DNA from 3 places in the Desulfofalx alkaliphila DSM 12257 genome. Region 2 is predicted to be linked to each of the others. Evidence: riboswitches for the same ligand, from Rfam matches in the RefSeq annotation. Region 2 holds a riboswitch; each other region holds the start of a gene.
What was found. A riboswitch is a leader RNA that binds a small molecule or an ion and turns the genes downstream of it on or off. The one in region 2 is predicted to bind S-adenosylmethionine.

Region 1 (10,815 bases), on a different contig from region 2:
ACCCGCCGGAGTACAACGGATACAAGTTCATTCCCGAGCATGCCGGGCCGGCCCTGCCCCATGTTACAAAGCAAATAGAAGAAAACATAAAAAGACACCAGGGCGTTTACAACTTGGGGATTACAGAGGAAGCAGAGGGCCGTTACGGCCACCTGATAGAAAAGGAACACCAGCCGGACTTCTGTGTCCAATGCTATGAAATAGACCCCGTGGGGCAGTACATGGAGCACCTGGCAGAAATAATCGACTTAGAGGTCATTGGTAAATCGGGGATGAAAATAGTGGTGGATCCAATGTACGGTGCCGGCATAGGCTACCTGGATACGATACTGCAAAGGGCCGGGGCCCAGGTAGAGACCATTAACAACCACCGGGATCCCCTCTTTGGCGGCGGCATGCCTGAGCCCACCGGCCATTCGCTGGGAAAACTGCAGCAATTGCTAAAGGATACCGGGGCCCACCTGGGGCTGGCTTTGGACGGAGACGCCGACCGCTTTGGCATTATTGACAGCAACGGCCAATACATCACCCCCAATCAGTTTTTGCCCATGCTTTATTATCACATGATGGAAGTTAAGGGCATAAGGGGCAAGGCTGCCCGGACGGTGGCCACCACCCACCTGCTTGACAGAATTGCCGGCCACTACGGCCAGCAGGTGGAAGAAACCCCGGTGGGCTTTAAGTATATTGGGCAGTGCTTACATGAAAAGGGTGCCATCATGGGCGGGGAAGAAAGCGGCGGCCTATCAATAATAGGTCATATCCCGGAGAAAGACGGTATATTGGCCGGCCTCTTGGCGGCGGAAATGATGGCCTACCATAAAAAGAGTTTAACCCGGCTGATGCAGGAGGTGGCCGATAAATTTGGCCAACTGTACAGCAGGCGCTTGGATATTCACACCACCCCGGAGGATAAAATCCGGGTGCTGCAGCAATTAAAGACCCTTGAGCCCGAAAGGGTGGCCGGGCAGCAGGTAGTAGGCCGGATAACCATTGACGGCACCAAATTATTGTTGGCTGACGGCAGCTGGGTATTGATCCGCCCCTCAGGCACCGAGCCCCTATTTAGAATTTACGCCGAAGCCCAAAGCATAGAGCGGGTGGAAGAAATTCAACAGGAATTAAAGGAAACCTTGGGTTTGTAATATGTAAGGGGTGGGCAATGTTGGCCCACCCCTCGGTCTTTTAATTAAAATACAAAAAAGGTGAAACGAAAGGGTGTGTTGGCCCGTCTTATATATGACATACTGTGCCTTGGCAGCCGCCCCTGAGACAAATTCCCCCTTTAATACATAAATTTAATAGAAGATGCTACAATTGCCAATTGAATTTAGTTAAATAACTAAAGGAATAGTTTTTACTGTGTAGAAACCAGTTATTATCTGTGCAATATTCTATATTATAAGTTTAGGAGCTTACCTGATAATGAATTTATCTTATAAAAAAAGTCTGTGGATGATTTTTTTAGCTGCTGTGCTAACTGCTGTGACATTTAATGCCTCCTGGGCCGGTGATATACATATTGCCGATGCTGATATTGAAAATGATGTTTCCGCCGTTACCATGGGGGTGCCTTTAATATGGTACAATCCGGAATTTGCCCCCAACGGCCTGGGCTTGACAGGCCAGGGGCAAATTATTGGGGTGGCGGATACCGGCTTAGACACCGGTGACATTGAAAGCCTGCACCTTGACCTCAATGACCGGGTGATAGGGGTAAGGGATTACAGCGGTGAGGGCTGGGAAGACCCCTTTGGCCACGGCACCCATATAGCAACCTCCATAGTGGGCAGCGGTGAAAAATCCGGTGGCCGGTTAAAGGGTATTGCCTATGATGCCAAGCTGTATTTTCAGGCCACCTATGACCAGGCCAGCAACAGTTTAAAACTGCCCCCCATTTACGAGCTGCTGGCGGATGCCTACAAGGCCGGGGTGCGCATTCACTCAAACAGTTGGGGTATTAGGGAAAACGGCGGCAGCTATGATCATAATGCCGTGTCGCTGGACAAGTTTGTTTGGGAACACCCGGATATGGTGGTGCTGAAGTCTGCCGGCAACCAAGGGGAAGGCCAGGCAAGGCATGTTACCTCACCGGGTTCAGCCAAAAACCTTATTACCGTTGGGGCCACCGAGAGCCCCAGGGGTATTGACGGCCACTCAGACAACCCCTACCAGGTGGCTGCCTTTAGCAGCAGGGGTACCCGTGACGCCAGAATAAAACCGGATTTGGTGGCGCCTGGCACCTGGATACTTTCAGGGGTGCGGGAACTGAACAGCAGTGGAGAGGAAGTGGCTTCATACGCCTATTTATCGGGTACAAGCATGGCCAACGCATTGGCCTCGGGCGGGGCGGCCTTAACCCGCCAATATTTTACCGATATTAAAGGAATACAACCCACAGCGGCATTAATAAAGGCGGCCCTTATTCACGGTGCCCAGCAGCTGCCCGGTGAACCCCGGGAAGCCCAGGGCTTTGGTATGATTGACCTGCAGGCTACGCTGATGGCATTGGAGGATGAACTGACCTCATACCGGGACAGGGTTAATATGAGAGACAATGAAATCTATAATTATAGTTTTGCTGCCACCGGCAAGGCGCCGGTGCGCATAAGCCTGGTATGGACCGATGCCCCCGGCCAGGCCGGTACAGACAGCCCCTTGGTCAATGACCTGGACCTAAAGGTGACCGCTCCGGACGGCAGAGTCTTTTGGGGCAACCAAGCCCTGGGCGGGGACAGAAAAAACAATGTGGAGGTTGTTACAATAAACAATCCCCAAGAGGGTGTCTATGCCATTGAGGTAAATGGCAGCAGGGTAGAAAGTGAAGAGCAGCCCTTTGCCATCATCTATGGGGAAGTGCCCTTAAGGGGCACTGTGAGGTATGATCAAGGAAGCCAGCGCATTGAAAGGGCCGACGGGGGCAGTTTGAAAATTGACTCGGTGGCGGCCGGCAGCCTAAGGCTGATAAATAACAGTGATGTGCCAAACACCCGGGCGGTGGGCTTAGCCGCCGGAACCAAAGTTTATTACTTACCCCAGGGCCAGGGCAGGGCGGAGCCCAGGCTGGATGCCGTTTATGATTTAGGTTATGCCGCATTAATTAATCGGTTAGCCACGGCGGAACCGGCGGCATATAATGACACCTTAAACCATTGGGCGGAAAAGGTAATAGCAGATATGTCCCGGCGCAATTTAGTGGGGGGTTTTCCCGACGGAAGCTTTCAGCCCGATCAAGATGTCACCAGGGCCCAGTTTGCCTCCATGTTGGTGCGGGCCCTTAACTTAGTTGAATCACCGGATGATGCCAAATATTACGATGTTCCGCAGCATGCCTGGTACCGGGGCGCCGTGGGAGCGGCGGTTAATGCCGGGCTGGTGGCAGGTTATTCTGAACACCTTTTTGGCCCCGGCGACCCCATCACCAGGGAGCAAATGGCGGTGATGCTTACCCGGGCCATCGGTGCCGGTTATATTCCCTATTCATCGGAAGATACAACCCTTGATATTTACTATGACCGGGCAGACATCAGCCCCTGGGCCAAAACCTCGGTATCCCTGATGGTTAGGTACGACGTCATTAAGGGCCGCTCGGAACACCGCTTTGCACCCCAGGGTACCACCACCAGGGCGGAGGCGGCGGCGGTGCTGCAGAGGATGCTTAATTTGTTGTAACCCTTTACCCCTTGCCGACATATTCTGGGTTAAGGGGGGTGACAGCAAAATGTTGCACAAGGCTACTCAACTGGCAAAACAGGATATAATAAATATTACTGACGGGGCCAAAATGGGTGCTGTAATTGACATGCACTTTGATAATAAAACCGGCAGGATAACGGCCATTGTGGTGGAACCTTCCCGCAAGATAGGTCTTTTTCGCTCTGGCCGTGAGCTGGTAATTCCCTGGGAACGGATTGTGAAATTTGGCCTGGATACCGTGTTGGTGGAAATTGATTCCTTGGGCAGATAAAAAAAGAGTGGGCGTGATAAATCAGGCCCCTACTATAAAAATCGGGCTTAGCAGAGGGTAGCAATTAATGGAAGCAAATTCATTCAGCGGCAGTAATAAAAATTGGTTGAGACAGATTATCTTATTTCTCGCAAGCCAGAATATATCCCTTTTTGGCTCTTCTGTGGTGAGTTTTGCCATCATTTGGCACATTACCTTAGAGACCTCCTCAGGCACCTGGGTCATGCTTTTCACCATCAGTGCCTTGCTGCCTCAGGTGCTGGTATCCCTATGGGGAGGAGTCTGGGCGGATCGGCACAATCGAAAATACCTGATCATGCTGTCTGACGGTTTTATCGCCTTAGCTACCTTGGGCTTAGCCATTGCATTTTGGGCGGGCTATCAAAGGCTGGAAATGCTTTTGGCTGTTTCTTTTGTTCGCTCAATTGCGGCGGGGGTTCAGGCTCCTGCCGTCAGTGCCTTGTTTCCTCAGCTTGTGCCGGTGGACAAGCTGACCAAGGTACAAGGTGTTAATCAAACCTTGAATTCGGTATTGCTGCTGCTGTCCCCGGCGGTGGGAGGAGTGGTGCTGGGTTCCCTGGGTATTGTTTGGGCCTTTATGGTGGATGTGGTTACCGCTTCCTTGGCCATCTCGGTGTTAAGTTTTATCCGGGTAGAAAAGGTAGGGACGGAAGGGGAAACCGCTTCTGTCTTTACGGAGCTGAAGCAGGGTATTGCCTATACTTTTAGCGACAGGCTTTTGAAATCCATATTAATTTGTTTTGGGGTTTCTTTCTTCCTGATCACTCCGGCGGCAGTCTTAACACCTTTATTTGTGGAACGGACCTTTGGCAGCGATGTGTGGCGGCTGACAGCCAATGAAATAGCCTGGACTTTGGGTACTTTAATTGGAGGGGTTTTTGTCTCCGTCAAAGGGGAATTTAAGGATAAAATCCGAACCCTAGCCCTTGGTCTAATGGCCTTTGGTATTTTATTTGCCCTGTTAGGACTGGCCGGCAACTTTGCTTTTTATTTAATGGTGATGGGAACAGCGGGTTTTTTCATGCCCACGGTGGCCACCGTACTGACGGTGATGATTCAGGAAAGGGTAGAGGCGGCCATGATGGGGCGGGTCTTCTCTCTCGTTCACATTGTTACCGGCTCCGCCATGCCGGTAGCCATTTTATTCTTCGGTCCCCTGGCGGATATGGTACCTATCAGCTATATTTTGCTGGTATCAGGGGTCTTGCTGGCCTTGACGGGTGTTTTGTATCAAAGGATGGGCAAAAAATTAAGAGCAGAATTTGCGCCATAGGTACCCAATAAAAAATGTTTTTGACATTGTTGGTGTCTTCTGCTAATATATTTAACGAATATAAAACATAATATCTCATCAAGAGAGGTGGAGGGACTGGCCCAATGAAACCCGGCAACCTGAATTTCAAAGGTGCCAATTCCAGCGCAGCACAGAGACCTGCGAAAGATGAGAAGCGGTGTAATATAAAGCCTCTCATTGGAGAGGCTTTAATTATTACATAGACAAGTGATTTTAACCAGAGTATAAGGAGGGCGCAAAATTGGCAAAGACACTGTTTACATCTGAATCAGTTACCGAGGGCCACCCCGATAAGGTGGCCGACCAGATATCAGATGCCATCCTGGATAATATTTTAGCCAAAGACCCCCAGGCCAGGGTTGCCTGTGAAACCTTTGTCACCACCGGCCTGGTGGTGGTGGGTGGGGAGATTACTACCGACTGCTATGTGGACATCCCCAAGGTGGTAAGAAACACACTGCTGGAGATTGGTTATACCCGGGCCAAGTTTGGTTTTGACGGTGACACCTGTGCGGTGCTCACTGCCATTGATGAGCAGTCTCCGGATATTGCCCTGGGTGTAAACCGTGCCTTGGAGGTGCGGGATGAAGCCGCCGAGGAGGAGTTAAACAGAATCGGTGCCGGCGACCAGGGGATGATGTTTGGTTTTGCCACCAACGAAACCCCGGAAATGATGCCCATGGCCATTTCGCTGGCCCACAAGATGTCCCGCCGCCTGGCCGAGGTGCGTAAAAGCGGGGAAGTGGATTACCTGCGGCCCGACGGAAAAACCCAGGTTACTGTGGAGTATGATGACGGCAAACCGGTAAGGGTAAACACTGTGGTGGTTTCCAGCCAGCACCATCCCGATGTTGACCAACAAACCATCAGGGAAGACCTAATCAATAAGGTGATTCTGCCGGTGCTGCCAAAGGAACTGGTGGACGACAAGGTGCGCTATTTAATCAACCCCACCGGCAAGTTTGTGGTGGGTGGCCCCCATGGGGATGCCGGACTGACAGGCCGGAAAATTATTGTGGATACATACGGCGGTTACGCCCGCCACGGCGGTGGTGCTTTCTCCGGCAAAGACCCCACCAAGGTAGACCGCTCGGCAACCTATGCTGCCCGCTATGTGGCGAAAAACATTGTGGCTGCCGGCCTGGCAGATAAATGTGAAATTCAGCTGGCCTATGCCATCGGCGTGGCAAAGCCGGTATCTATTATGGTGGATACCTTTGGCACCGGCAAGGTAAGTGAACAGCGGCTGGTGGAACTGGTGCAAAAGCACTTTGATTTGCGCCCGGCGGCCATCATCAGGGACTTGGATCTGCGCCGGCCAATTTACCGTCAGGTGGCGGCCTACGGCCATTTTGGCAGGGATGACTTAAATCTGCCCTGGGAGCGCACCGATAAGGCAAAGGCCCTGCGGGCTGAGGTGCTGTAGAAAAGAATTATTGATGCGGCAAGGGGACAAGCCCCCATTGCCGCATTTTTATTGCATGGGTTCGATAAATGGAACCCCTACAAAAATTATCCAGAGGCCGCAGTTGATCGAGGGTAAATTCATCCCGCCCTCAAATGTTGCCCATGTTGCCAAAATGCTCACATATGGTTGCCCTTGAACATATTCTGCATTACGGGGGTGACTGACTATGTGGGCTTATGTTATTGGCGGTGCCTTTTTGTGCTGGTTGTTATGGGTGGTGGCGGTGCACTTTTATTTTGTTAGGACAGCCGGGCCGGTTGAGGTGCTGGTGCAGGATCAGGCCGACTGGGTGGAGGGTTTTGTGCGCACAGCGGCCGCCGCTAATCCCGGTGTGGAGCTGGTGCTGGTGGATACCGGCAGCAGGGATGAAACTGCCCAGGTGCTGGCCAGACTGGCTTACCGCTGTGGTTTTCAAGTTAAGAATGAGCCTTCCTACCAAGGGGTTATTTTCGACGCCCGGGGACTGACCGGCAGTAAGTTAATAAAAGCACCCTTATTTAGTCAGATTTCAACAACCAGATAAAGGAAAAACCCTGGGCCATGTCGAAGAATAATCATGAATAAAGTATACCAAATGCAAAAGGGGCGAAAGGCTGTTGCGCTGGCGTAGCTTATTATACATTTTATATACTTGGCTGGTTATATTTGGGGGAATATTTGTGCTGGTGCATCTGTTCCCCCAATTAAATGTTGACCTGGGCCTCGAATTGCTGGTCATGGTGGCCCTGGTCATGGTGGCCGAATGGCTGGCGGTCTCCTTTGCCCACGGCTTTGTTTCCGGCGGATTTGCCGTGGTGCTGGCTGTTTTTATCATCTATGGCGGTTCGGCGGCGGCCTATGTGGTGGGGCTGTCGGCATTAATAGGGGGCGGCATTGCCAACCGGGGCAACCCCATTCGCACCACGCTTTTTAACGCTGCCCAATATGTCTTGGCCGTTTTCGGCGCCTTATATTTATATAAGCTTGTGGGCGGGGCGGCAGCCGACCGCTTGGATGCAGGCAACATTATACCGCTGGCTGTTTTTATTCTTGCTTACTATGTTATTAATCATTTGCTGGTTTACTTATATCACTTGCCCAAGCGCAGTTCTTACCCGCTGATTAGCTGGGTTGATGCCCTGCGCTGGGATGCCTACACTTATTTTTTTACCATTCCGGTGGGGCTCTTAATGGTGCTTTTATATGCTGAAACGGGCTTTATCGGTTCGGTGCTCTTGTTTATACCGGTAATTGCCGGTCAATTTATACTAAGGCTTTATATTGATTTGGAATTTGCCACCAGGGAATTGAAGGTGCTGCAACATGTGTCCAGCCGGCTTGCCGGCTCTGATCCCGATGAGCTGATGGATATTATTTTAAGGGAATCCCGGCGCATAGTGGATTATCATACCGGGGTCTTTTATCTATTGCGTCAAAACAGGGGTTATTATCAGCCGGTGGTGATAAAAAGCCCCTATGCCAATGAGATAGGCCAGATGCCGGTATATCCCGGTGAAGGCTTTGTGGGCAGGGTGATTGAAAATGCCCGGCCGGTGCTGGTGGAGGATACCCGGCAGCAGCCGCACCTGCGCCAGGAGCCGGGTTTAACCCGGGTAATGCGCTCGCTGCTGGCGGTGCCGCTGGTTTCGTCCAGCGGGGTGGTGGGGGTAATTGTCTTGGGCAGCAGGCGGCCCAAAAGCTTTGACCGCCACCATTTGCATACCTTGACCATCATGGCCGGACAAGCCGCCGTGGCGGTAACCAACGCCATCTTGTCAAACAGGTTAAAGTTGTTTTTTGGGCCCAATAAATAGAAGTGGGCAGCCTTCTAAAATTCCCCAAAGGGGTTTTTGCCGTGAAGCAGTACCTGGAAGCCTTTCTCAACTTAATCTTCCCGCCGCCCCAGGAGTGCCCCCTGTGCGGCGGTTTTTCTCCGGGGGAAAAAGTTTGCCCTGCCTGTGAGGCCTGGCTTGCCCTGCAGCAAAAGGGGAAATACTGCTGCCGCTGTGGGCGGCCGGTGGCCGGGGAGGCCCTCTGCGGCGACTGTATGGAGCGGGACTGGCCCTTTGAGCTGGCCCGGTCGGTGGGGCCCTACAGCGGCCCCCTTAGGGAAGGGGTGCACCGGTTTAAATACGGGGGCCGCCGGCGCTTGGCCCTGCCCTTGGGCGCCCTGATGGCCCGGCGGGTGATGAAGCACCCCACTTACCGGCAGGCCGGTCTAGTGGTGCCGGTGCCCATGACCCCTGCCAGGCTGCGGCGGCGGGGGTACAACCAGGCACTGCTGCTGGCCCGGTCGGTGTCGGCGGAGCTGGGCATAGGGGTGGAAGAGGTGCTGAAAAAAACTGCGGATACAGTACCGCAAACGGTTTTAAGGCGGTCAGAAAGGGAGCAAAATTTGCGCGGTGCCTTTGTTTTACAAAATAACCCTAGCCTGTGGGGAAAGACGGTGCTGTTAATTGACGATATTATAACCACAGGGAGCACAGCTTCTGCAGCGGCTGCGGTCTTGCGACAGGGCGGTGCCAAAAAGGTGCTGGTACTAACCTTAGCTGCCACACCAAAATCTTCCAAAAAACTACGGATTAGCGACAAAAACCATGCCAACTAATTTCACGAGGTGACAAATTGTGATTGCGGGGATAAAATTACCCACACTGAAACCCTTGATTATTAAAGTTATTAACAGACTTATACACATTATCCACAGGTTTAAACCCACAACTGTTATTTAGCAAAAAAATTTTTCGACAAAAACCACTGGGTTTTCTGCCCATGGTGAATGTTGACATTACTTTATTACCGTGTTAAAATGACATATCTGGGCCGGCGCCCAAGTTTTACATTTTTAGGAGGAATGTTTAGTGTTAGGTAAGGTTAAATGGTTTAATTCGGAGAAGGGTTATGGTTTTATCGAGCGGGAAGACGGCGGCGATGTTTTTGTACACTTCTCCGCAATCCAAGAAGAAGGCTTTAAGAGCCTAACTGAAGGCCAAGAGGTTGAGTTTGAAATTGTTGAGGGTGCCCGTGGCCCACAGGCTGCTAATGTGGTAAAAATATAAAAGCCGGTAAGAAAGTAGATAAAAGGGTGCAAATCTTGCGCCCTTTAAATTTTTCACTGGAAAGAGAAGGATATTTACCCTAATCCGGGAATAATATAATTACACTCTGGCGAAGGGAGTTGGTTTAATGAAGGTAAATGTACGCGGCAAAAACATTGAGGTAACACCGGCACTGCGTGAGTATGTGGAAAAACGCATTGGCAAATTGGAAAAGTTTTTAGAAGGTGTTGAAGAAGCCCAAGTAAAGCTGGTAGTGGAAAAAGAAAATCATAAGGTGGAGGTTACTATACCAATCCAGGGTATGATTTTAAGGGGTGAGGAAGCAACGGGAGATATGTATGCTTCCACCGACCTGGTACTGGAAAAGCTGGAAAAGCAAATTGAAAAGTACAAGGGCAAGTTAGGAAAACGGGGGCGCAATGGCGGCGACAAGGTGGTAAAAGCGCCGGCCGGTGAACCCGCAGAGGACGGCCCCAAGGTGGTTAAGACCAAGCGCTTTGCCATCAAGCCTATGCCCGTTGATGAAGCTATTATGCAGATGAACCTTTTGGGCCACAGCTTCTTTGTTTTTTCTAACGCAGAAACCGAGCAGGTAAATGTGGTCTACCTGCGTAAGGATGGCAACTACGGCTTAATAGAGCCGGAATTCAAATAAAAGCTGCAGCTTGCAGTTATTTACTGTTAATGGTAAAATAGTTTTTGATATTCTGGAAGAGGAACCTATCATAGGTTCCTCTTTTATGCGAGGTGTACTTCTTTAAAATGCTAAAATTTTTGAAATCGCTGTTTGACGACAACGCCCGGGAGGTAAAAAAATTAGACCGGGTGGTTGAGGATGTAAACAGCTTTGAGCCCAAGATAGAAAAATTATCTGACCCTGAATTACAGGCCAAAACTGCGGAGTTTAAAAACCGCTTGGCCTCAGGGGAAACCCTGGATGATATTTTGCCCGAGGCCTTTGCGGTGGTGCGGGAGGCATCGAAACGGGTGCTGGGCATGCGCCATTACGATGTGCAAATTATGGGCG
Region 2 (10,815 bases):
CCGAGGCTGCCCAAGAGGTGGTAAAGGAATCTCAAAAGGCCGGCCAAGTTGCCCAAATGGGTAATGAAACCATTGAACAAACGGTGTTAAAAATAAATGCCATTGCCAGTACCACCAACGAGGTGGCTAAGTCTATTCAGGACTTAAATGAACTATCAAACCAGATTGGTACAATCACCAATGTCATTACCGGCATTGCCGAACAAACTAATCTGCTGGCCTTAAATGCGGCCATTGAGGCAGCCCGGGCCGGTGAACATGGCAAAGGGTTTGCGGTGGTGGCCGAAGAGGTGAGAACGCTGGCAGAACAACCGGCCAATGCCACTAAAGAAATTAATGAGCTAATTAAACAAGTACAAATGGGAGTGGAATTGGCCAGCAACAACATGCAGCTGGGTGCCAAGGAGGTAGAGGACGGTGTACGGCTGGCAGCAGAGTCCGGTAAAGCCATGGCCGACATCATTGCTTCCGTTAATGTAGCCATTGGTATGGTTGAAGGAATACAAAAAGGCTCCAGACAGTCAAGCGAGGAAATGGAGCAGCTGGCTGCCAGCAATGAGCAGATCACTTCTACCACCCAACAGATATCTGCAGCAACCCAGGAACCGGCCGAAATTGCCAACCAAATGCAGTTACAAGTGGCCCAATTTAAGGTGGCCAAGACAGGGGATGCAGAAGGGTAAATAACAGCAAAATAGAAATTTTCAATGCGGCAGGGTGAGACTTCCCCTGCCGCATTTTTCGTCTTCTGTATGGTTCGTTTATTATGCTTTCAGTGCTTGATCCAGGTCTTGGAGCAAATCTTCAATATTTTCTAATCCGACGGACAGGCGAATTAGGTCTGGTTTTACACCGGCCCTTTCTTGTGCTTCTTCAGACAATTGACTGTGTGTGGTAGAGGCGGGGTGTATTACCAAAGATTTGGCGTCGCCCACGTTGGCCAAATGGGAGAATAACTGGAGCTTGTCTATAAAACGCCTGCCGGCTTCCAGGCCACCCTTAATGCCAAAGGCCATAATTGCCCCGGCACCTTTAAGATACTTTTTGCCCAGCCCATGGGAGGGGTGACTGCTGAGGCCCGGGTACCATACCCAGTTCACCTGGGGGTGATTTTGCAGGTATTCGGCAACCTTTTGGGCGTTGCTTACATGGCGGTCCATTCTTAAAGAAAGGGTTTCTATACCTTGAAGCAGCAAAAAGGCATTAAAGGGGCTTAAACTGGCGCCTAAATCCCTTAACAATTGGGTTTTTGCTTTAACCACATATGCCGCCGCCCCCACATCCTTACTGTAGATTATGCCGTGATAACTGGGATCCGGTGTTGTCAGGCCGGGGAATTTATCGTTTTGTTCCCAATTAAATTTTCCGCTGTCAATAATTACACCGCCCATACTGGTGCCATGGCCACCGATGAATTTGGTTGCAGAGTGTACAACTATATCTGCACCAAAATCGAAGGGGCGGCATAGGTATGGGGTGGCAAAGGTATTATCCACAATAAGCGGTATGCCTGCCTGGTGGGCAATGGCACTTACCTTTTCAATATCCAGCACGTCGCACCTGGGGTTGCCGATTATTTCTGCAAAAATGGCCTTGGTTCGATCATTAATGGCCCTTTTAAAGTTTTCAGGGTTGCCGGGCTCTACCAAATGAACTTTTATTCCCAGGCGGGCCAGGGTGTGGGTAAATAAGTTTACTGTACCGCCGTAGAGGTTGCAGGAAGATACAATTTCATCTCCGCTGGAAGCAATGTTTAGTATTGCTGCGGCGATGGCCGCATGTCCGGTGGCGAAAGCCAAGGCGCCTACACCACCTTCCAGTGCCGCCAGACGGTTTTCTAAAATTTCCACAGTGGGGTTACCGATGCGGGCATATATGTGCCCGGGCTCCTCAAGGTTGAACAGTTTTGCTGCATGCTGGGAGTCTTTAAATACGTGGGAAGTTGTTTGATAGATTGGCACCGCCCGGGAAAGAGTTTCACTGTCCGGTTGATGGCCGGCATGTAATGCCAGGGTGTCAAAGCCCCATTTCTGATCTTTCATAGTTACGGCCTCCTTGTTATATCTAAATAAAAAACCCCTTCACAGATGAAGGGGCAAACAACCTTTATACTATAACCTCTCATCTGCCAGGCATAGGGCCTGAAGGAATTAGCACCATGCCCAGTTTTATTAACTGGACTGGTTGCCGGGCTTCATTGGGCCTTTCCCTCCACCGCTCTTGATAAGAATAGTACCCATATAAAACTATGTTAACAATGATATACAAATTATTACCTAAAGTCAACAGCTTCGAAAATTACTGACCCGTGCTCTGCCGCCACGGGTTAAATGCCGAAATTCCAGCAAATTACTTGCAGAATTTCCCTTTACCTAAAGGAATTTATCTTACCTTGTCGAATGTTTAATAGGTACAGACAAGGTGGTGCGGCATGTGATTGTTTTTTACAATGTTTCGAAGGTATATGACAACGGAGTTAAGGCGCTATCGGATGTAACGCTGCGCATACGAAAGGGCGAATTTGTTTTTTTGGTGGGGCCCAGCGGGGCCGGCAAGTCCTCTTTGATGAAAATGATTTATCGGGAAGAGGTGCCCACCAGGGGCCAGGTGATGTTCAATGGCAAAAATGTACAGCGCATGAGAAAAAGAGATGTGCCCCATTTGCGGAGAAAAATTGGCATGGTGTTTCAAGACTTTAGACTGCTGCCCCAAAAAACGGTGGAAGAAAATGTAAGCTTTGCCTTGGAGGTTACCGGGGCTTCCAGAAAGGATATTAAAAGAATTGTACCCGCTGCCCTTAATAAGGTTGGCATGCTGGAAAAGGCCAAGCAGTATCCGGCCCATCTCTCCGGTGGGGAACAGCAGCGGGTGGCTATAGCCCGGGCCTTGGTAAACAACCCGGTTTTAATTTTAGCCGACGAGCCCACGGGAAACCTTGATCCGGCCACGTCCAAGGAAATTATGGAACTGTTTGAAGCCATTAACCGCATTGGTACCACCATAGTGATGGCCACCCATGCCTGGGATATTGTTGATAACATGAGGCGCAGGGTGATCGGTCTTTCCAATGGTCGAATTGTGCGAGACGAAGAGGGCGGGGTGTACACCTTTGCGAACTAACACCCTGTTTTATATCTTCCGTGAAGCATTGGTGTCTATGGTGCGTAACAGTTGGATGACCCTGGCGTCAATGGCTATTGTGGCTGTTTCGTTGATAATTTTGGGCAGCTCGGTGCTCTTGGTAATTAACGCTGATCATCTAACCCAACGGTTGGAATCTGAGTTAGAAATCAGTGTGTTTCTGCAGGAAGATTTAGATACCACCGAAGCGGGTGAGGTGGGCAGGCAAATTAAAAATACTGCCGGTGTAGCTGAAGTGGTGTTTGTATCTAAAGAACAAGCTTTAGAAGAAATGAAGGAGAGTTTTGGTAATCACTCGGAGTTATTGGAGAATTTAGAAAAAAACCCTTTACCCGATGCCTACCGCATCAGGGTTAATGATGCAAATCAGGTGCCGGTACTGGCCGGGCACTTTGAAAAACTGCCGGGTGTTGAGCTGGTACGTTATGGACAAGGGCTGGTGGAAAGGTTGTTGGCGGTAACCCACTGGGTGCGGGTGATTACCCTGGGCCTGATGGGAATGTTGGGCATAGCGGCCATATTCCTTATCGCCACCACCATTCGGATGTCCTTGTTTGCCCGCAGAAGAGAAATTGGCATCATGAAACTGCTTGGTGCCACCAACTGGTATATCCGTGCTCCTTTTATGATTGAGGGAATGTTCATTGGTCTTATAGGGGCCTTGGTGGCAGTGGCAGCGGTATACTCGGCTTACTCGTTTTTGGTTAATCGTCTCACCGATTCGATACCCTTTGTTAGCCTGGTAACCGGGGGCGACGTTTTAAATACTATATTTGGCCTCTTTATAGGCTCGGGGGTTTTGATAGGTGCCCTTGGCAGTGTAATTTCTATCCGCAAGTTTTTGGCGGAAAAAAAGTAGTGCAAAATATGATGTGATGAAAGGGTGAGGACCTTTGGGTTCTAGGACATGGAAAAGGATAATGGTACTGGGGATGTCTTTGGTGCTGCTGGTGGCTTTGGCGGCAGCTGCTTCGGGGTCAAACCTGGAAAGTCAGTTAAGGGAAATCCAACAAAGGCAGCAGCAGGCTAAACAGCAGGTGAGCAGCCAGAGGGGTGAGGTGCAGGATATCACCCGTCAGGTGGCTGCCCTTAATGCTTCTATTGCCCAGAAGGAAAATGAGATTAACGACCTTAATAATCGCATCAACGGCATTAACAAAGAACTGGATCGGGTGGAAGCCGAACTAAAGCAAGCTGAAGAGGATCTAGAAGAAAAAACCGAGCTGCTGATGAAACGGCTGAAGGGTCTTTACCAGGCCGGGGAAATCAGCTATTTAGAGGTACTGTTAGAATCGGGCAGTTTCTCTGACTTTATTAACCGCCTGGAGTTAGTTAAAAAGGTAGTGGAACAAGACAGGGAAATCATGGACGCCCTGGTGGTGGAGAAAAACCGCATTGAGGTAAGAAAAAGTGATTTGGAAGTAAAATTAAAGGAGCTGGCAGCCGTGCGCCAGCAACAGGAGCGGGCCCGGGCTGAACTGGCCTCAAGACAAGGGGAAAGGGCCGAATTGTTAAAGGCAGCCCAACAGGACTTGCGCAGGTATGAGCAGCAGCTAAATGAACTGGAACAGAGGGAGAATGAAATACTGCGCCGCATTGCCCAGCAAAGCGGTGGCAGTGCCTTTGTGGGCGGTAACTTTGCTTGGCCCACTCCCGGTTATACTACAATCACTTCACCCTTTGGTATGCGCAAGCACCCCATATTGGGTACCCAGCGCATGCACAGCGGCATTGACATTGGTGCCCCTATGAGTGCCAATGTGGTGGCGGCCCAGTCGGGTACCGTTGTGTCGGTGGATAACATGAGCGGCTACGGTTTAGTGGTGATGCTGGACCACGGCGGCGGTGTGCACACCTTATATGCCCACCTTTCCAAGCAGTTAGTTAGCTATGGTCAGTGGGTGGACAAGGGGCAGGTAATTGCCAAGGTTGGTTCCACCGGTATGTCTACCGGCCCGCACCTGCACTTTGAGGTGAGGGAAAACGGCAGTGTGGTTAATCCTCTAAATTATTTGAGATAATATTAAGGGCGCTTGGTGGCGCCCTTTTGGATTAAGAGGGGTTTGTTTAAGCGCTAAATTTAATCGAAGCAGGGTAAGGCAGTCTTGTTGTAATTTTTGCCAATGTGGTGTAGTATAATAAAGGTAAATTAGGTGCAGGTAGGTGACTTCTTTAGTGAGAGACGCATTGGGGCCCAGGCGTGGTTCTAAGGTACTGGTTATAATCGGACTGGTGGTCTTTTTATTTGTGGCAGTGACCGGTTATACCCTTTTTACCAATCATAACAATTTAGGTAACCTGGTGAAGGTGGTTTCGCTTATTCGCTCCCAGTACTTGGAGCCTGTGCCCACGGGACAATTGGTGGAAGGTGCCATTCACGGCGTGGTGGATTCCTTGGGTGACCCCTATTCGGTCTACCTGGATCCCGAAACATTTAGACAGCTCAACGAACAAATTCACGGTTCTTTTGGCGGTTTAGGCATATTGGTGGGTATTGAAGGCGATTACTTAACGGTGGTGCGGCCCTACGAGGGCACCCCTGCTGCCCGGGCCGGGGTGATGGCAGGGGATAAGATCACTGAAATTAATAATGAAGATGTGCGGGGTATTAGCCTTGATGTGGCTGTCAGCATGATGCGCGGCCCGGTGGGTACCAAGGTGGATCTTACCATAGCCAGGGAAGGGGTTGCAGAACCCTTGGAGTTTAGTATTGTCAGGGAAGAAATTATGGTGCCCACTGTGGAGGGACATGTGCTGCCTGATACTGAAATTGGCTATTTGGCCATATCGCAGTTTACTGAAAACACCCCCGATGAGGTGTCTGACAAATTAAGTGAATTACTAAGACAACAAATTAAGGGTTTGATTCTGGACTTAAGAAATAATCCCGGAGGTGAACTGCGGGCAGCCACAAAGGTGGCCGACCGGTTTATACCCGGCGGGCCCATTGTGCATATAGACTACAGGAACGGCAAGGATCACACCTTTGAGGCTTCAGAGGATGCTTTGGATTTACCGCTGGTGGTGCTGCAAAACCAACACAGCGCCAGTGCGGCGGAAATTTTGGCCGGTGCAATTAAAGATCACCAACTGGGCACCATTGTGGGTACCACCAGCTTTGGCAAGGGTGTGGTGCAGACGGTGTACCCCTTGGGAGACGGGGCAGGTCTAAAGCTGACCACCGCCCGCTATTTGACGCCCAACAAAGTGGATATTAACATGGAGGGCATTGAGCCCGATGTGGTGTTGGAACAGCCTACCAACGCCAGGGAAGATATGCAACTGCAGAAGGCGATAGAGATTATGCAAAACCTGTAGACGGTATTGCCTTGGCTTAGGCCATGGCAAAGGGCCGTTATGGTTGTATGAGAACAAGGGCCACGGAATTGCCGTGGTCCTTTTGAATAATGAGGTGAGGCGGTGTTCCCCTTTTTAGAAGTTATACCTCTGCTGATTACCCAATTAATTGAAGCGATTTTACATCCCATTTTCTGGCTGGTTATTATTTTGGTGGCCTTTCAATATCGCCGGACACTGCGGGAAAAACACCGTCTGTTTGGGTTTAAGCATGGTCGCTGGTGGCCCGACACCTTGCAGGCCGCCGGCTACGGTGTGCTGGGTGGGCTTATTGGCAGCATTTTAATGCTCTTTGTGGGCCTGACCCTCACCGGATCAGGGCTTATTTATCTCTGGGCGGTGGCCCTCTTGTTAATGATGATTAATTTGCGTTTTTTGTGTTTTGCCTATGCCGGGGGCATTTTGTCGCTGGCACACCTGCTTTTTGGCTGGCCGGAAATAAGTGTGCCGCAAGTTTTGGCCCTGGTGGCCATACTGCACATGGTGGAAAGTATACTGATTTATTTCAGCGGCCATTTGGGTGCGGTGCCCAGCTACTTTAAAATGGCGGGGAATCGGGTGGTTGGCGGTTTTGTACTGCAGCGTTTTTGGCCTATTCCGGTGGTGGCCCTGCTTGTTATTGGGGTGGCGGAGCTGCCCCCCGAAGGTGTGCCCATGCCGGAATGGTGGCCCTTAATTAAGCCCCGGGTAGAGGGTGACCCGGAGATGCTCTTATACGGCTTGATACCTGTGGTGGCCGGGCTGGGTTATGGGGATATGGCCACTGCCCGCAAGCCGCAAGAAAAGGCACGGCTTTCTGCCAAATATTTAGCAATTTACAGCCTGATACTGCTGGTGCTGGCGGTGCTTTCTGACCAGTACCTGCTGATGGGTTTAATGGCGGCCTTGTTTTCCTTCCTGGGCCATGAGGCAGTAATTTACATCGGCAAGAAAGTGGAGATGACCCAACAGCCCATTTATGTGCCGCCGGGCCAGGGGGTAATGGTATTGGATGTTTTGCCCAAAACCCCTGCCTGGAATGCCGGCCTGAGGTCGGGGGATGTTATTTTAGCGGTGAACGATATTCCTCTATACAGCAAGAGCACACTGCAGTATATGCTGCACCACAACGAGGGGCTATTGGAGTTTTCTTATATAAGCAGTGAACAGCAGGCCTATCGCCGGGAATTGGTGAAGGTTCCCCCTGCACAGCCCTTTGGGCTGCTGCCGGTGCCCGAGGGCGGTGAAGGGGTGCATGGGGAAATTAAAAACTCGGGTTTGCTGTCTAAATGGTTTGAAAAGTGGAAGAAGCGTTTTGGCGCTCCGCACTAAAAATCCCGGTGCTGTATACTACACCGGGGTTTCTAGTGTGGGCTAGCTAATACTTTTGCTGGCCAGTTTTGTCATTAGACGGGCAATTACCTGCTGCTCATCCTTATCTGCCACTTCCCACAGTTCCTTTAGGGTTTTTTGCTCTGGGTTGGCAGGGGGAACGTTTTCTGCAAGTACAGACCCAGCCTGTGCAGCCAGATTGTTGATGCGCTCTCTAGACATGCCCAGTTCTTCTGCAAACTCAACTGCTTGTCCCAGGTAGCGCTTCCAATTATCCCAGTTGGTGTTAATTTGCTTTAGGTCAAAATCAAATACCATTGGCAGTGCCCTCCTTTACATGATACCCGCTAGGATATAGTAGCCTAAATAACCGACAACAATGATGCTGATTAGGTGCAATACCCACCACCCCGGTTGAAAGGTGGCCCAGGTGCCCAGATCCGGCGAATTCCTTTCTTTTATGTCTGCCACGTTATCCCTCCTGTATTGCATAGATGATTTTATCAGTAGTTTGTTATAAAATAATGATAAATATACCAATGTAAGAGACAGAGGTGGAAATATTTGAGTTTAGAGCTGATTGAAAAAGAGATACAGGGCTGCACTAATTGTGGTCTGGCCGCGGGCAGAACAAATATTGTTTTTGGGGTGGGCAACCCCAAGGCTAAACTGATGCTCATTGGTGAAGGGCCGGGCAAGGATGAGGATTTGCAGGGCATACCCTTTGTGGGTGCTGCGGGTCAATTGCTGGATAAAATTTTAGAGGCGGCAGAAATTAAGCGGCAGGATGTTTATATAGCAAATATTGTTAAGTGCCGCCCGCCCAATAACCGGGTGCCCAGTCGGAAGGAAGCTAAAGCATGCCTGCCCTGGTTGTGGCAGCAGTTGGAAACAATCAGGCCCCAAATAGTGGTGCTGCTGGGCAGCACTGCACTGCAAAATCTAATAAAACCCGATGCAAAAATTACCCAAATGCGGGGTCAATGGCTGGAGAGCAAAAGCGGCATTAAAATAATGCCTACCTATCACCCGGCGGCCCTACTGAGGGATCCCCGGAGAAAAAAGCCGGTATGGGAAGATTTTCAGCAGGTAAGGGATGAGTATAAGAAGCTTATGAATGAAAGTTAATTTTCATCCGGTGTCCAGGCCACCAATCCCTCCTGCCTGGCCTGCATCATTAAAGCTATGTACCTTCTCTCCCTGGCTTGCAGTTGGTGTATCACGTAATCTAACATGTCCTTGTCGCAGAGGTCTAACTGCTGCATCGCATGCTGCCAGTCAAGGTGGGCCTGTTCTATCATGGCAAAGAGTTCAGGCCCCTCCTCCTGCCTGCCCATCAGGCGGTTTAGGAATTCCATTACTTCCCTTAGCTGCCGCAACAAACTACCAATCATTGGCTACATCCCCTTTCACTTAATGCATATGTTAGAGGACAAGTTTTATGAAGAAAATTTACTAGAAAACCGAAAAAACAGCATAATAACCAGTAACAACTGTTGGTGAGGTGAGCTGATGTTTAGCCGTAACAAGTGTTATTGGTTATTAACCATATTGCTCTTATTGGTGATGGCAGTTAGTGTCGGCTGCCCCGGGGGTGGCGGCGGGGAGAAAAAACCGGCGCCCCAGCAGGGCCCCAAGATAGGTGTCAGTGTTGCTGATATGGAGCGGGACGGCAACCGCACCATCCATAAGGTTTTTAACGAAAGCAAAAAACAAGATCGGGCCCAGCTTACCTGGTTGGATGCCGGGGGCGATTCCACCCAGCAGCAAAAGGATATTCAAACTTTGATTGAAGAAAAAGTTGCGGTGGTTGTGCTGCAGATGACCGACCCGGAAATTGGGCCGGACTTGGTGCGGCAGTTGACACAAAATAACATCAAGGTTATAGCCCTGGAAACCCTGCCCGTCAACACGCCGGTGGATGGCTATATCACCTCTGACCACAGCAGGGCAGGCAGTCTGCAGGTGCAGTATATTGAAAACATCATTAAGGAAGGCCGGCAGCAGGTGCAGGAGGGTGAGGTGCTGTTAAATCCGCAGCCGCCCCAGGAGGGGCAGCAGGGGGAAGGTGAGCAGCAGCAAATGGTAATTCCGCCTGAGCAGCAGGCGGCGGTGGGCCTGCAGGACGGGGGCCCCTTTAGGGTGGTGGTGCTGCAGGGGGACGGCGATGACCAGATGGCCCGGGCCATCACCGGGGCGGTGCACAGCGGGCTGCAGGGTTTGGAAAATGTGGAAGTGGTGCTGTCTCAGGTCCATGATAAATGGGAGGCCGACTTAGCAAAGGCAACCATGCAGCAATTGTTAGAGGTGGGTACCAAAATAGATGCGGTGCTGGCCAACGACAGCCAGCTGGCCATGGCTGCGGCGGAGGTATTAAAGCAGTTTAACATGGAGGGCCGGGTGATTACGGTGGGGGTGGGGGCAGATCCCCGGGCCATTAAGGCATTAATGGCCGGCGAGCACGATGCGGAGGTGGACAACCGTCCGGATATGTTGGCCCAATTGGCCTATGAGGCGGCAGTTAACCTGGCCCAGGGTAAAAGTTTTCAGTACGACACCAGGATAAATAACGGTAATTACACTGTACCTGCCAAGGTGGTACCGCCCCGGCTGATCGATCAGGACAATCTTTATCTACTGCAGGATAGGATGGAGGATATGAAGGACATGAAAGATCAGCAGGGCCGGCAGGAGCAGGGTGAAAAGCAAAATAAGGACGGCGAAAAGCAAAAGCAAAACCAAGACCAAGGCCAGGCCCAAAACCAAGAGGGGGGCCAGCAGCAAAGCACCCTGCGCATCACCACCAATGACGGCAAGGTGGTGGAAGTTCAAATAGATGGGGAAATTCAAAGCATTGAGGCCCAGCCCCAGAACGGTGGGGGACAGCAAGCGGGGCAAGAACAAGGTGGGCAAGGGCAGGGCGGCAGCGACAGCGGCAGTGGCAGTGGCAGCTAGAAATTACCAGTGACAAAGCATAACAAAGCAAATGCCTTGATTTCCGCAGAT
Region 3 (10,815 bases), on a different contig from region 2:
TTCCAGTGTTTGGTGATCCCGGGCCATGCCGATATGGGCAATTTTGGCCTCGGGTATTATTTCCAAAAAACTATTCACAAATCCAAGTCCTGCCCGCAATACCGGTATTAATAATACTCCCTTCATATCTAATTCTTCCACATCTGCCATTACATTTAAAGGTGTTTCTACCTGTGCCTGCCTGGTGGGCAAATCTGCAGTGGCCTGGTATGCCAGGCAAAGTCCCAGCCGTGACATACAGTCTCTGAAAAGGGCGGTGCCGGTTTTTTTATCCCGTAAAAATTTCAAGCAGTGTTTAGTAACCGGGTGTTCTACCACAACTACATTATCCAAAGGGTTGTCCTCCTTGCCAAATTATGATCTATATTATATATTAGCAACTATTGTTGATGAATAAAAGTAAAAACAGTGTAATTTGTCAAATCGGCCCCTCTTTCGTTATAATATTGCTTAATCCCTGCTAAAATATAAAAAAAACAAGGAGATGAAGTGTTTGATTGATCCCGTAGCCTTTACCATAGGATCTATTTCTGTATACTGGTATGGAGTAATTATCGCCAGTGCCTTTCTGGTGGGCATATTTCTCGCATACCGCCTTGCTCAAAGGACGGGTATAGATCCCGAGCATATTATTAACATGGTTTTACTGGTTATCCCTGCGGCTTTCATTGGGGCAAGGCTGTATTATGTTATATTTGAATGGCATCGTTACGCCGGTAATTTTTTGGAAATATTTGCCGTACGGCACGGCGGTTTAGCTATCCACGGGGGATTAATTGGCGGTGTTCTGGCCGGCTACCTTTACGTTCGCAAACATAGGCTGCCGGTTTATAAAATTGCCGATATTTGTGCCCCCAGCGTTATACTAGGCCAGGCTATCGGCAGGGGGGGGAACTTTTTTAACCAAGAGGCCCATGGTGGCCCTGTCAGTTACGACTTTATCAGCCGATTCCCGGAGTTTATTAAAAATCAAATGTACATTTACGGTCAGTATCATCATCCCACTTTTCTTTATGAGTCCCTGTGGAACTTGTCCGTTTTTGCTTTTTTAATGATATATTGGCATAAAAAACGTTTTGAAGGCGAAATTGCCTTTTTGTATCTTGGATTATATTCACTGGGCCGTTTCTTTATCGAGGGACTGCGCACAGACAGTTTAATGTTAGGGCCAATCATGATGGCCCAGCTGGTCAGTGTAGTGTTAATTGTCATTAGTGTGTTGGCAATAGTGCATTACCGCAAAAAAGAAAAACAGCAACGGCTGTAGGGCCGCTGCCGCTTTATGGCGCTAAGGCCTGCAATTTGTTGTTTTTCTATACACCCGAAATCTTTTTATAAGGTCGCATTTTAAAGTATCTTTTAGGATTCGGTTCATCATTGTGTTATTTTCTAATATCAGCGACAGCTCAGCATGGGGGTAGCCCTTTCTCAATAGCCTGGCCATGGTCTCGTGCATCAACAGGGCCGCCACCCCTCTGCTGCGAAACTTTGGTACCACTCCTAGCACTGCAACCCGGCAGCCGTTAATAAAGCCCTTAGAGTCGATATTGGGCAAGGTGAGGCAAATACCGGCAGGCTCTCTGTTTACCTCGGCAACTAACAAGAGATCGGGTTCAGCAAAGGAACGGTAGCTGTTTAAATAGTTTGCCGCATCCCCCACAGAAAGCTGTTTGCTTCCCCAATTACCCTGCATTGTTTGGTTATGCACGTAGGAAAGTATTTGTGCCTCCCTATGGATGTTATTAAAGTTGATCTTTCTTATTTGCACCCTTTGTTTTTTTCTGACCTTTTCAGCCACCCGGGCCAGTTTGTGGGGGAAGGGGTGCTTGTGGGTCCAAAGGTATGCCAACAGGTCTATGTATTTAGAAAAACCGGCGTACTCCAATAGATGGGAGTAATACCCCAGATTATAGGGCATATTTTGTTGGGGGGCATAGTTAAAGCCTTCTATCAGCAGACCGACGCTGTCGTTTGTATTATAGCTGACCGGGCCGGCCAGATAACCATATCCCCTTGCTTTGGCCCAGCGACAGCCGGCTACAAACAGCTCTTTAACTGCCTCCGGGTTATTGGTGCTTTCAAAGTAGCCAAATAATGCGGTGTTCCTTTCATGGTGTTTGGGGTTGGCCATAATGGCCACCCGGGATGTGACGATGTTATCATCCACTGCCACCAGCAAAGCAACTTCCCTGGTCGGGATCTTAAGCAGAATGTTAGCTGTTTTTTGGACGCTTGCAGGTAGCCAAAAGGGGTCCCGGTAATATATGAACTGGGGCAAGCGGACAAAAATATCAAACTCCCTATTTGTTGAAACCTGATATACATTAATCCCCAAAGCAATCACTCCAAAAAAAATAGGCCGGCCTAAGGCCAACCTGAGAAATTTCCAGCTTATGCGTGGCTGGGCTTTCTTTATTGTATGGAGTTTGGGTAAATGTGTGATTGCAAATGCAATGTTTTTATTAACGCATTACTTTTGGCCACAGATTGCGTGCGTCAAAGTTTTTTAGGGCTTTAACAAAGTCATCCCTCATTCGCGGGTAGCGCTTGGATAATTCTGTCACTAACTCTTTAGCTTCCTCCCGCTTAGTTTTACGGTTTGCCGGGCATGGATTATGAATGATAGGAACTTGGGCCTTATTGGCCAATCTAATTACGTCTTTTTCCGGCAAATAAACCATTGGCCTGATGATGGTTAAGTCCGTCCTGTCAAGATAGGTGCGCGGTGAAAAGGTGCGAAATTGTGCGTTGTAGAAGAAACTCATAAAAAAGGTTTCAATTGCATCGTCCAGGTGATGGGCCAAAGCCACCTTATTGCAGCCAAACTCTTTGGCTGCACTGTTCAAAGCACCCCGGCGCAGGTTGGCACATAAGGCACAGGGGTTTTTTTCCTGTCTGGCATCAAAGACTATTTTACCGATCTCTGCCGGTTCCACATGGAGGGTTAAATCCAGCGAACGGCAAAACTCTTGAAGCGGAGTGATGTCCATATCCCATCCCATGCCAACATGAATCGGTTGTATTTTGAAGTTGTATGGATAATATTTTTGATAATAAGCCATCACATACAGCAAGGTACTGCTGTCTTTACCGCCCGATACCCCAATGGCTATCTTATCTCCGTCTTCAATCATTTTGTAATCGGCAATGGCCTTTACTGATTCGCTTAATACCCATCTTAAAATATTGCTTTTGTTTTTACCCATGATGTCTCCTTATTTAAAGAATTATTTTTCGGTAAACTGCCCTTTACAAAGGGGGCAGGTGTGGTCCTTACTGCCCTTTTTCACCATTACCGTTTTCTGGCAGTGGGGGCAAATTGCGTTTTTGTATCTTAACAATTTGTAAGGAATCATTAATATCATAAAGACAAAAATAAAAAGCCATAAATAAACTAAAAACTTCATAAACTCCACCCCTTTTAACAACCAATATTTTATCATAAAATAATTGAAAATGTGTGTTATTATTAAAGGAGCTTTTTGCATATCAATAAATTCCCATTGACAAGGGATAACAAACTTGGTAAACTATCACCATTCAATTAAATAATCAGTGTGCTCTTATCCGGAGTGGTGGAGGGATCAGGCCCTATGAAACCCGGCAACCGCGTTGGCAGTGGTTAACAGGCTACAGTTAACTGTTTTTAAACTGCTGACGAACTGGTGCTAAATCCTGCAAGGGAGTTTTCCCTTGACAGATAAGAGGTAGCAATTTTTGTTTGCAAACCTCTTCTGTGTGTGAAGAGGTTTTTTACTTCATGCACCGAGAAAGGGCACCAAAAAGACAGGAGGTAATTTAAAAATGGCTGTTGAAAAAACCTATGCTGAGATTAATGCTAAAATCAAAAGCGGCCAGGCAGTGGTGTTGACTGCCGAGGAAGTTGTTTCGCTGGTAGCTGAGAAGGGAGTTACCCAAGCGGCAAAAGAAGTGGATGTTGTTACCACCGGAACCTTTGGGCCCATGTGTTCCTCCGGTGCATTTCTAAACTTTGGGCATCCTAAGCCGAGAATGAGAATGAGCAAGGTGCTGCTCAACAATGTGCCTGCTTATGCAGGGATTGCTGCTGTGGACGCCTATATCGGTGCCACTGAACCAACCCTGGATGACCCCTTGAACAAAAAATTCCCCGGCGAGTTTCGCTATGGGGGCGGTCATGTTATAGAGGACTTGGTGGCCGGTAAACCCGTTAAATTAAAGGCACAGTCCTATGGCACAGACTGCTACCCCCTCAAGGAGCTAGAAACAGAAATTACATTACAAGATATAAACGAGGCATTTTTATTTAATCCTCGCAATGCATATCAAAACTACAATTGTGCAGTAAACTTAAGTGACCGGACAAAGTACACCTACATGGGAATGCTAAAACCGAAACTTGCCAATGCCCATTACAGCACCTCAGGGCAGTTAAGCCCGCTGCTAAAGGACCCACACTTTTTGACCATTGGCATTGGCACCCGCATCTTCCTCGGGGGCGGTGAAGGTTATGTTGCCTGGTATGGAACACAGCACTTCCCATCGATGCTCAATGCCTCGGGTGTGGAGCTACACCCAAGCGGCGGAACCCTATCGGTGATCGGTGATTTAAAACAAATGAACCAAAGATATATTAGGGGATGCAGTTTCATAGGTTATGGATGCTCCCTTGCGGTGGGCATCGGTATACCTATCCCCGTTTTAAATGAAGAAGTTATGTATTGGGTTTCCCGTTCAGATAAAGAGCTTTATGCTCCTATTGTAGACTACAGTGATCATTATCCCAACCGCACCGGCGAAAACCTGGGGTTTGTAAGTTATGCTGACCTAAAGAGCGGTGAAATCACCGTTAACGGTAAAAAAGTAAAAACTGCACCACTATCCAGCTATCCCATGGCGGTGGAAATTGCCACAGAGCTAAAGGAAAGAATTAAAGCCGGAAAGTTTGAACTAACCCAACCGGTGCAGCAGTTACCGTCAGCCAAGGATAACATTGTACCCAAGTCCTTAAACGTCAAAGAATAGGACGAAAAACAGTATAAAGGAGTTGTAAAAATGTCACCTAAAAAAATAATCCTAAGGTTTTCTGCGGAAACTTCTGAAAAACCGATTATTTACCACTTGGTTAAAGACTATAACCTTATGGTTAATATTATTAAAGCCCGTATTAATCCGGCCCGGGAGGGTACAATGGTGTTGGAGTTAACGGGAGACAGGTATGAAAGCGGTATTAAGTATTTAGAAGAGCAGAACATAAAGGTGCAAAAGTTGGCTGAACATGTGAACCACAACCGGCAGAATTGCACAAGCTGCGGAGTTTGTACCGATGCATGTCCAACCGGCGCCTTATTTTTAGAGCGTCCGGCCATGGAGGTACAATTTAACAGCGACAAATGTATAGTTTGTCAGATTTGTGTAAAAGTTTGCCCCGTAAAGGCCATGGAGGTTTGTTTTTAATTTGGAATACATGGAAAGAACATACCGCAAGCTACACCGCCAACAGGATTTAGTTCATTTTCAAGCGGTGGTTAAAGAAACCGATTTGGATGTTGCGGTGCTGCGAACACGGTTTAATGACCATTTGGTTAAATGGGTAGAAAATTTGGTCATGGAATACCGCTGCCCACTGGAGCAGTATATACAGCGCCACCCGGAATTTGCAAAAACGTTAAAGCCATTATCGCCCTTAGACGGAGCTCCTGCCATGGCTGTGGAAATGGCTGAAGCCGCTAAGCTTGCCGGCACCGGACCCATGGCGGCAGTGGCCGGTGCCTTTGCCCAGTATGTGGGGAAAAGGCTGCTTGGCCGTTCAAGGGAGGTAATAATAGAAAACGGCGGCGACATTTATATGCGCTGTACAAAAAAACGCAAAATAGGCATTTTTGCCGGGCAATCACCCTTTAGTAATAAAATTGCCCTGGAAATCCCGCCGGAGCAATCACCGTTGGGAATATGCACCTCTTCGGGCACGGTGGGTCACGCACTTAGCTTTGGCACTGCAGATGCGGTGGTTGTTCTTTCCCCTTCAGCCATATTGGCAGACGCGGTGGCAACGGCCAGTGCAAATATGGTGAAAGACGTGGAAGATTTACAAAAAGCAGTGGATTTTGCCACCTCGATAAAAGGAATAACCGGAGCGCTGGCCATAAAAGATGATAAGATGGCGGTAAAGGGTCAGGTAAGAATAGCACCCTTGTAAAGTGCTCACAATAAACCGGTAAAAGACAGAGCCGATCTTCTAAAAAAGGTCGGCTTTTGCTATAATGTAGTTAATACTACATTATTTGCTAAAAAGGAGCAAGATACAAATGGGAAATGATTTTGTACTAAATGAAAAGGGTAAATTAGTTTTTCCCGACGGCTGGGAGCGATCAGTGTATCTTGTTCCCCATTCTGATATTACAATTAGTATTAACGGCCAAGCGGTAATGGAAACAACAGAGGCAAATGCTGGGGATGAAATATTATTTTCTTCCAATGCTGAGCTAGTAGAAGGTAAGGTGAAGGTAAAGATCAGCGATGATCGTTTAAAGGCCTTTGTTCAATTGGAACCGGCCATCAGAGTTCTGCCTGCCCTTGATGTTGAAGTAACAAGTACCGGTGTTTTTGTTAAAGCCGTGCCCTTGGAGAAAGAGGAATTTACATTTGAAAAGGAACAGGTCACCCAGGAACTGCAAAGGGCCGGCGTGGTCTACGGGATAGATAACCAAGCCATCGCAGATCTTGTGAAAACTCCGTCAATCGGTAAAGTGCTGGTGGCCAGTGGGAAAGAGCCGGTGCCCGGTATAGATGAATCTGTAAATGTGCTTTTTGACAGAGAATCCACTAAGCGCCCCCAAGTAATGGCTGACGGTAGGGTTGATTTTAAACAAAAACGCCTTGCTTCAGTTGAATTGGGCCAGGTACTGGCAGTAAAAACTGCCGGCAAAGAGGGTGAACCCGGTTGTGGAGTTGACGGTCAGCCCTTACCGGCGCCTGAGCATAAAAAAATATCAATGGTGGCCGGTTCCGGGGTGGTGCTCCAACAGGACGGTTTAACTGCAATAGCCTCACAAAAGGGATTGCCCAGTCTGAAAGTTGCCGGAAACACCTGGACCTTTCAAGTAAAGCCTGTATTTCAAGTCAATGAAGTAAACTTGAGTACCGGCAACCTTGAGTTCAATGGCGACATTCGCATTAACGGTGATGTGGCCGAAGGAATGTCTGTTTTTGCTGCCGGCAATATAGATGTTGGGGGGGCCGTTTACGGAGCCAAACTAACAGCCCTGGGTAATGTTTCGGTGGGTAAGAACCTTATTGGTTCCACCATTAATGCCGGTGGTTCTTCCCAATATCTACAAGACTTTAAATCTAAATTTAAAACTTTAGAGGAAAGCTTAAAAGAAATAATTACTTGGCTTAATGCTCTCAAAGACAAATGTGCTGAGTTAAATAAACCCTTTAGTGCCGGCCAGATGATTGTGGCCCTCATAAACAAGAAATACCAAGATACCCCTAAATTAGTGGATGAACTGAACAGTCTTTTGAAAAAGAATCAAACGGTTGTAACGGCAGAGCTGGAGAATTTAATTAGGGAACTGGTAATAAAGTATAGACGCTTAGGCTGGTTGAAAATCCAAGATATTGAAGAAGTGGATGCCCTGCGGCAGAGGATGTTAACTGTGATGACCTCTATTGATTCAACTGACGAAAAACAAGGGGATGTTTTGATATCCTACGCAGTTAACTCAACCATCGATGCGGCCGGCAACGTTCATGTATGCGGCAGGGGCTGTATTAATACAGTAATCAACGCCTCAGGTAACGTTGTTATTGACTCAATATTTAGGGGTGGGAACATAAACTGTAAAGGTGTCATTAAGATCAATGAGGTTGGCTCTGAGATGGGTGTTAAAACCACCTTAAAAACAACCGGCGATGCGATTAAGATCGAAAAGGCCCATCAAAACGTGATACTTACAGCGGGAGCCCGCATTTACACTGTTAATAGTACCGAGTATAAGGTGTTTTTTAAGGAAGATGATGACTAAGGTAGAACCGACCGGGGGGTCGGTTTTTTTTATTTACTAATGTGAACATGGACACAAAAATAAGCAAACAATTATCAGAATATAAATGAAACAAAAATGAATATATTAGCTGTAGCGAAAAGGATAATTAACGGCAAAGTAGTATAATAGTTTTAAATACAAAAGGGGCAGTAGCCTCAAAATTATCCTGCTATAGTAAAAATATTTTTTGCTAATTTTAAAAAAAGCAGAATTTTGGACTACAAAAACCTATAATAATGTGATAAAATTTCACTATAGATAGTGCGATAGTTGCCACTGGTTTTTAAGAGGGGGTGGGATAGTGAATATAGTAACAAACCAGGGCTCGAAGGAACTAAATTTTACAAATTTTGTTCTTGAGGTTAAGGAAAGAAGTTGTCAACCGTTAGAACTGTGCTATCAATGCCAAAAATGCTCTGCGGGATGTCAAGTGGGTGATTACACAGATTTTCATCCCAGTCAAATTATTCGCATGATTCAATTTGGTTTAAAGGAGGAGGTATTAAAGAGCAAGTTCATATGGTTATGTGCCAACTGTGAAACCTGTGGCGCCAGGTGTCCCAATGGCATTTCCACTTCAGCAATCAGTGATGCTTTGCGGGAAATAGCCTTAGAAGAAAAAGTACCGGCCAGTGAAAAGAATATACCCATATTCCATGAAAACTTCTTAAATGCAGTGAAGTCCAACGGCAGGATACATGAAGCGACAATGTTAGCCATGTATAAGCTGAAAAGCGGGGATTTATTCTCCGACATTAAGATGGGGCTGGATTTATTTACAAGAGGCAAGCTACCCCTTTTGCCTGCTCGCGTAAAAACTAAAGGTAAAATAAGACAAATTTTTAATGATGTAGACAAAACGAAAATGAGTAACTGCAGCAATAATGACAATTCCATCTCTATGTAGAAGGGGGGGAGCCTAAGTGAAGTTTGCCTATTACCCTGGTTGTTCGCTGGAATCGACAGCCAAAGAGTTTGATCAATCAATACGCGCGATCAGCAGTGCGCTGGACGTGGAATTGGTCGAGCTACCGGATTGGACTTGTTGTGGTTCAACGTCGGCCCACGCCACTAATCATAAGTTGGCACTGGCCTTAGCCGCCCAAAATTTAGCACTGGCGGAGGAAAGCAAGTTGAACCCGGTGGTGCCCTGTTCAGCCTGTTACAACAGGTTAAAGACGGCTGAGCATTCAATCAGGAAGAACGACGAGCTGAGGGGCCAAATGGAAGGCCTGTTAGGCCATCGTTTTACCGGTGAAATCACTACAAAGTCCGCATTGGAAGCATTTGCCAATGACGTGGGCCTGGTTGCAATTGCTAAGCGTGTGGAGAAAAAACTATCGGGGTTAAAGGTGGTTTGTTATTATGGGTGCTTAACTTCGCGCCCTGTAAAAGAGGTAGCCTTTGAAGACCCTGAAAACCCACAGAGTATGGATAAGATAGTGAAGGCTCTGGGCGCAGAGCCAATAAACTGGTCCTACAAAACCGATTGCTGCGGAGCCAGTTTTTCCATTACCAGATCATCAATGGTTTATGGAATGACCGGGCGCATCTTAGATGCAGCGGTTGAAGCAGGGGCCCATGCAATTGTTACTACTTGCCCATTATGCCAAATGAACTTGGAAACCAGAAGAAAACCTGAAATGAAAATACCGGTATTTTTCTTTTCAGAGTTGATGGGCTTGGCCTTTGGTTTGTCAGAAACCCAAAGTTGGTTTAAAAAACATATGGTGGATCCCACACCGCTGATTAAGTCGCTACAGTTGACAGGATGACATAAATTAATTAGCTGATTAACGGGACATCCGGACCAAACTATGAGACTGGAGGTCTGGTGAAATTATGAGCCAAAATCAAAGTAAAAAAACAGGGGCAGTTTTGGTGGTTGGTGGAGGTATTTCGGGTATGCAGTCCGCATTGGATTTGGCTGAAACAGGTTACAAGGTATACCTGGTGGAACAAAAGCCTGCCATTGGGGGCACAATGGCCATGCTGGACAAAACCTTCCCCACTAACGACTGTGCCATGTGTACCATGTCGCCTAAACTGGTGGATACCGGTAGGCATCTAAATGTTGAAATTATTACTAACGCTGAAGTGTTAGGACTGGAAGGGGAACCGGGAAATTTTAAAGCCCGGGTATTAAAAAGGGCTCGCTGTGTGATAGAAGATAAGTGCATAGCCTGCGGCGCCTGTGCAGAGGAATGTCCCATAGAAGTTCCCAGTGAATTTGATGGCGGTCTGGGAATGCGTAAGGCTATTTATAAGATGTACGCCCAAGCCACTCCAAATGCCTACGCCGTAGACAAGGAAAACTGTATCGAATGTGGAGCCTGTGAAGATGCTTGTGAAGCTGGTGCAATCGACCATGATATGGAAGATGAAGAGCTGGTATTAGAAGTTGGTTCGGTAATATTGTCCCCTGGCTTTGAGCCTATTGATCCCACCCCTTACGGTGAATTGGGCTGGGGAATTTACCAAAATGTGTTGACCAGTGTTCAGTTTGAACGTATGCTTTCCGCCTCCGGTCCCTTTCAGGGACATGTCTCTCGGCCGTCAGATCAAAAGGAACCCAAAAGGATTGCTTTTGTACAATGTGTTGGGTCAAGGGACGTAAACAGAGGTAAAGACTATTGCTCTGCAGTTTGTTGTATGTATGCAACTAAACAGGCAATTATTGCCAAAGAGCATATTGATGGCTTAGATGCGACCATATTCTATATGGATATTAGAGCGTACGGTAAAGACTTTGAAAAATATTATGATCGGGCAAGATTGCAAAACG

Region 1: another riboswitch for S-adenosylmethionine. It lies ahead of metK (methionine adenosyltransferase); the one in region 2 lies ahead of BR02_RS0110030 (O-acetylhomoserine aminocarboxypropyltransferase/cysteine synthase family protein).
Region 3: another riboswitch for S-adenosylmethionine. It lies ahead of BR02_RS0105485 (homocysteine biosynthesis protein); the one in region 2 lies ahead of BR02_RS0110030 (O-acetylhomoserine aminocarboxypropyltransferase/cysteine synthase family protein).

The regions. Positions count from the first base shown of each region.
Region 1 is NZ_JONT01000003.1:20,833-31,647, reverse strand. Features, by position in the region: gene BR02_RS0103035 (phosphoglucomutase/phosphomannomutase family protein) at 1-1,145, shown strand, start outside; gene BR02_RS14690 (S8 family serine peptidase) at 1,426-3,672, shown strand; gene BR02_RS0103025 (YlmC/YmxH family sporulation protein) at 3,722-3,967, shown strand; gene BR02_RS0103020 (MFS transporter) at 4,035-5,261, shown strand; SAM riboswitch class I at 5,334-5,436, shown strand; gene metK (methionine adenosyltransferase) at 5,524-6,708, shown strand; gene BR02_RS0103005 (hypothetical protein) at 6,917-7,273, shown strand; gene BR02_RS0103000 (GAF domain-containing protein) at 7,410-8,543, shown strand; gene BR02_RS0102995 (ComF family protein) at 8,585-9,337, shown strand; gene BR02_RS0102985 (cold shock domain-containing protein) at 9,591-9,788, shown strand; gene hpf (ribosome hibernation-promoting factor, HPF/YfiA family) at 9,916-10,443, shown strand; gene secA (preprotein translocase subunit SecA) at 10,551-10,815, shown strand, end outside.
Region 2 is NZ_JONT01000017.1:32,720-43,534, reverse strand. Features, by position in the region: gene BR02_RS0110035 (methyl-accepting chemotaxis protein) at 1-683, shown strand, start outside; gene BR02_RS0110030 (O-acetylhomoserine aminocarboxypropyltransferase/cysteine synthase family protein) at 765-2,042, opposite strand; SAM riboswitch class I at 2,119-2,230, opposite strand; gene ftsE (cell division ATP-binding protein FtsE) at 2,434-3,120, shown strand; gene ftsX (permease-like cell division protein FtsX) at 3,110-4,000, shown strand; gene BR02_RS0110015 (murein hydrolase activator EnvC family protein) at 4,035-5,162, shown strand; gene BR02_RS0110010 (S41 family peptidase) at 5,305-6,459, shown strand; gene BR02_RS0110005 (PDZ domain-containing protein) at 6,562-7,809, shown strand; gene BR02_RS0110000 (DUF3243 domain-containing protein) at 7,852-8,127, opposite strand; gene BR02_RS15655 (hypothetical protein) at 8,143-8,280, opposite strand; gene BR02_RS0109990 (uracil-DNA glycosylase) at 8,374-8,937, shown strand; gene BR02_RS0109985 (DUF2508 family protein) at 8,934-9,203, opposite strand; gene BR02_RS0109980 (sugar ABC transporter substrate-binding protein) at 9,322-10,764, shown strand.
Region 3 is NZ_JONT01000008.1:8,062-18,876, forward strand. Features, by position in the region: gene upp (uracil phosphoribosyltransferase) at 1-333, opposite strand, end outside; gene lgt (prolipoprotein diacylglyceryl transferase) at 485-1,267, shown strand; gene BR02_RS0105470 (GNAT family N-acetyltransferase) at 1,289-2,335, opposite strand; gene BR02_RS0105475 (tRNA 2-thiocytidine biosynthesis TtcA family protein) at 2,463-3,206, opposite strand; gene BR02_RS0105480 (hypothetical protein) at 3,228-3,407, opposite strand; SAM riboswitch class I at 3,561-3,707, shown strand; gene BR02_RS0105485 (homocysteine biosynthesis protein) at 3,805-5,004, shown strand; gene BR02_RS0105490 (NIL domain-containing protein) at 5,035-5,436, shown strand; gene BR02_RS0105495 (UPF0280 family protein) at 5,438-6,178, shown strand; gene BR02_RS0105500 (DUF342 domain-containing protein) at 6,288-8,009, shown strand; gene BR02_RS0105505 (4Fe-4S dicluster domain-containing protein) at 8,332-8,937, shown strand; gene BR02_RS0105510 (CoB--CoM heterodisulfide reductase iron-sulfur subunit B family protein) at 8,954-9,805, shown strand; gene BR02_RS0105515 (CoB--CoM heterodisulfide reductase iron-sulfur subunit A family protein) at 9,873-10,815, shown strand, end outside.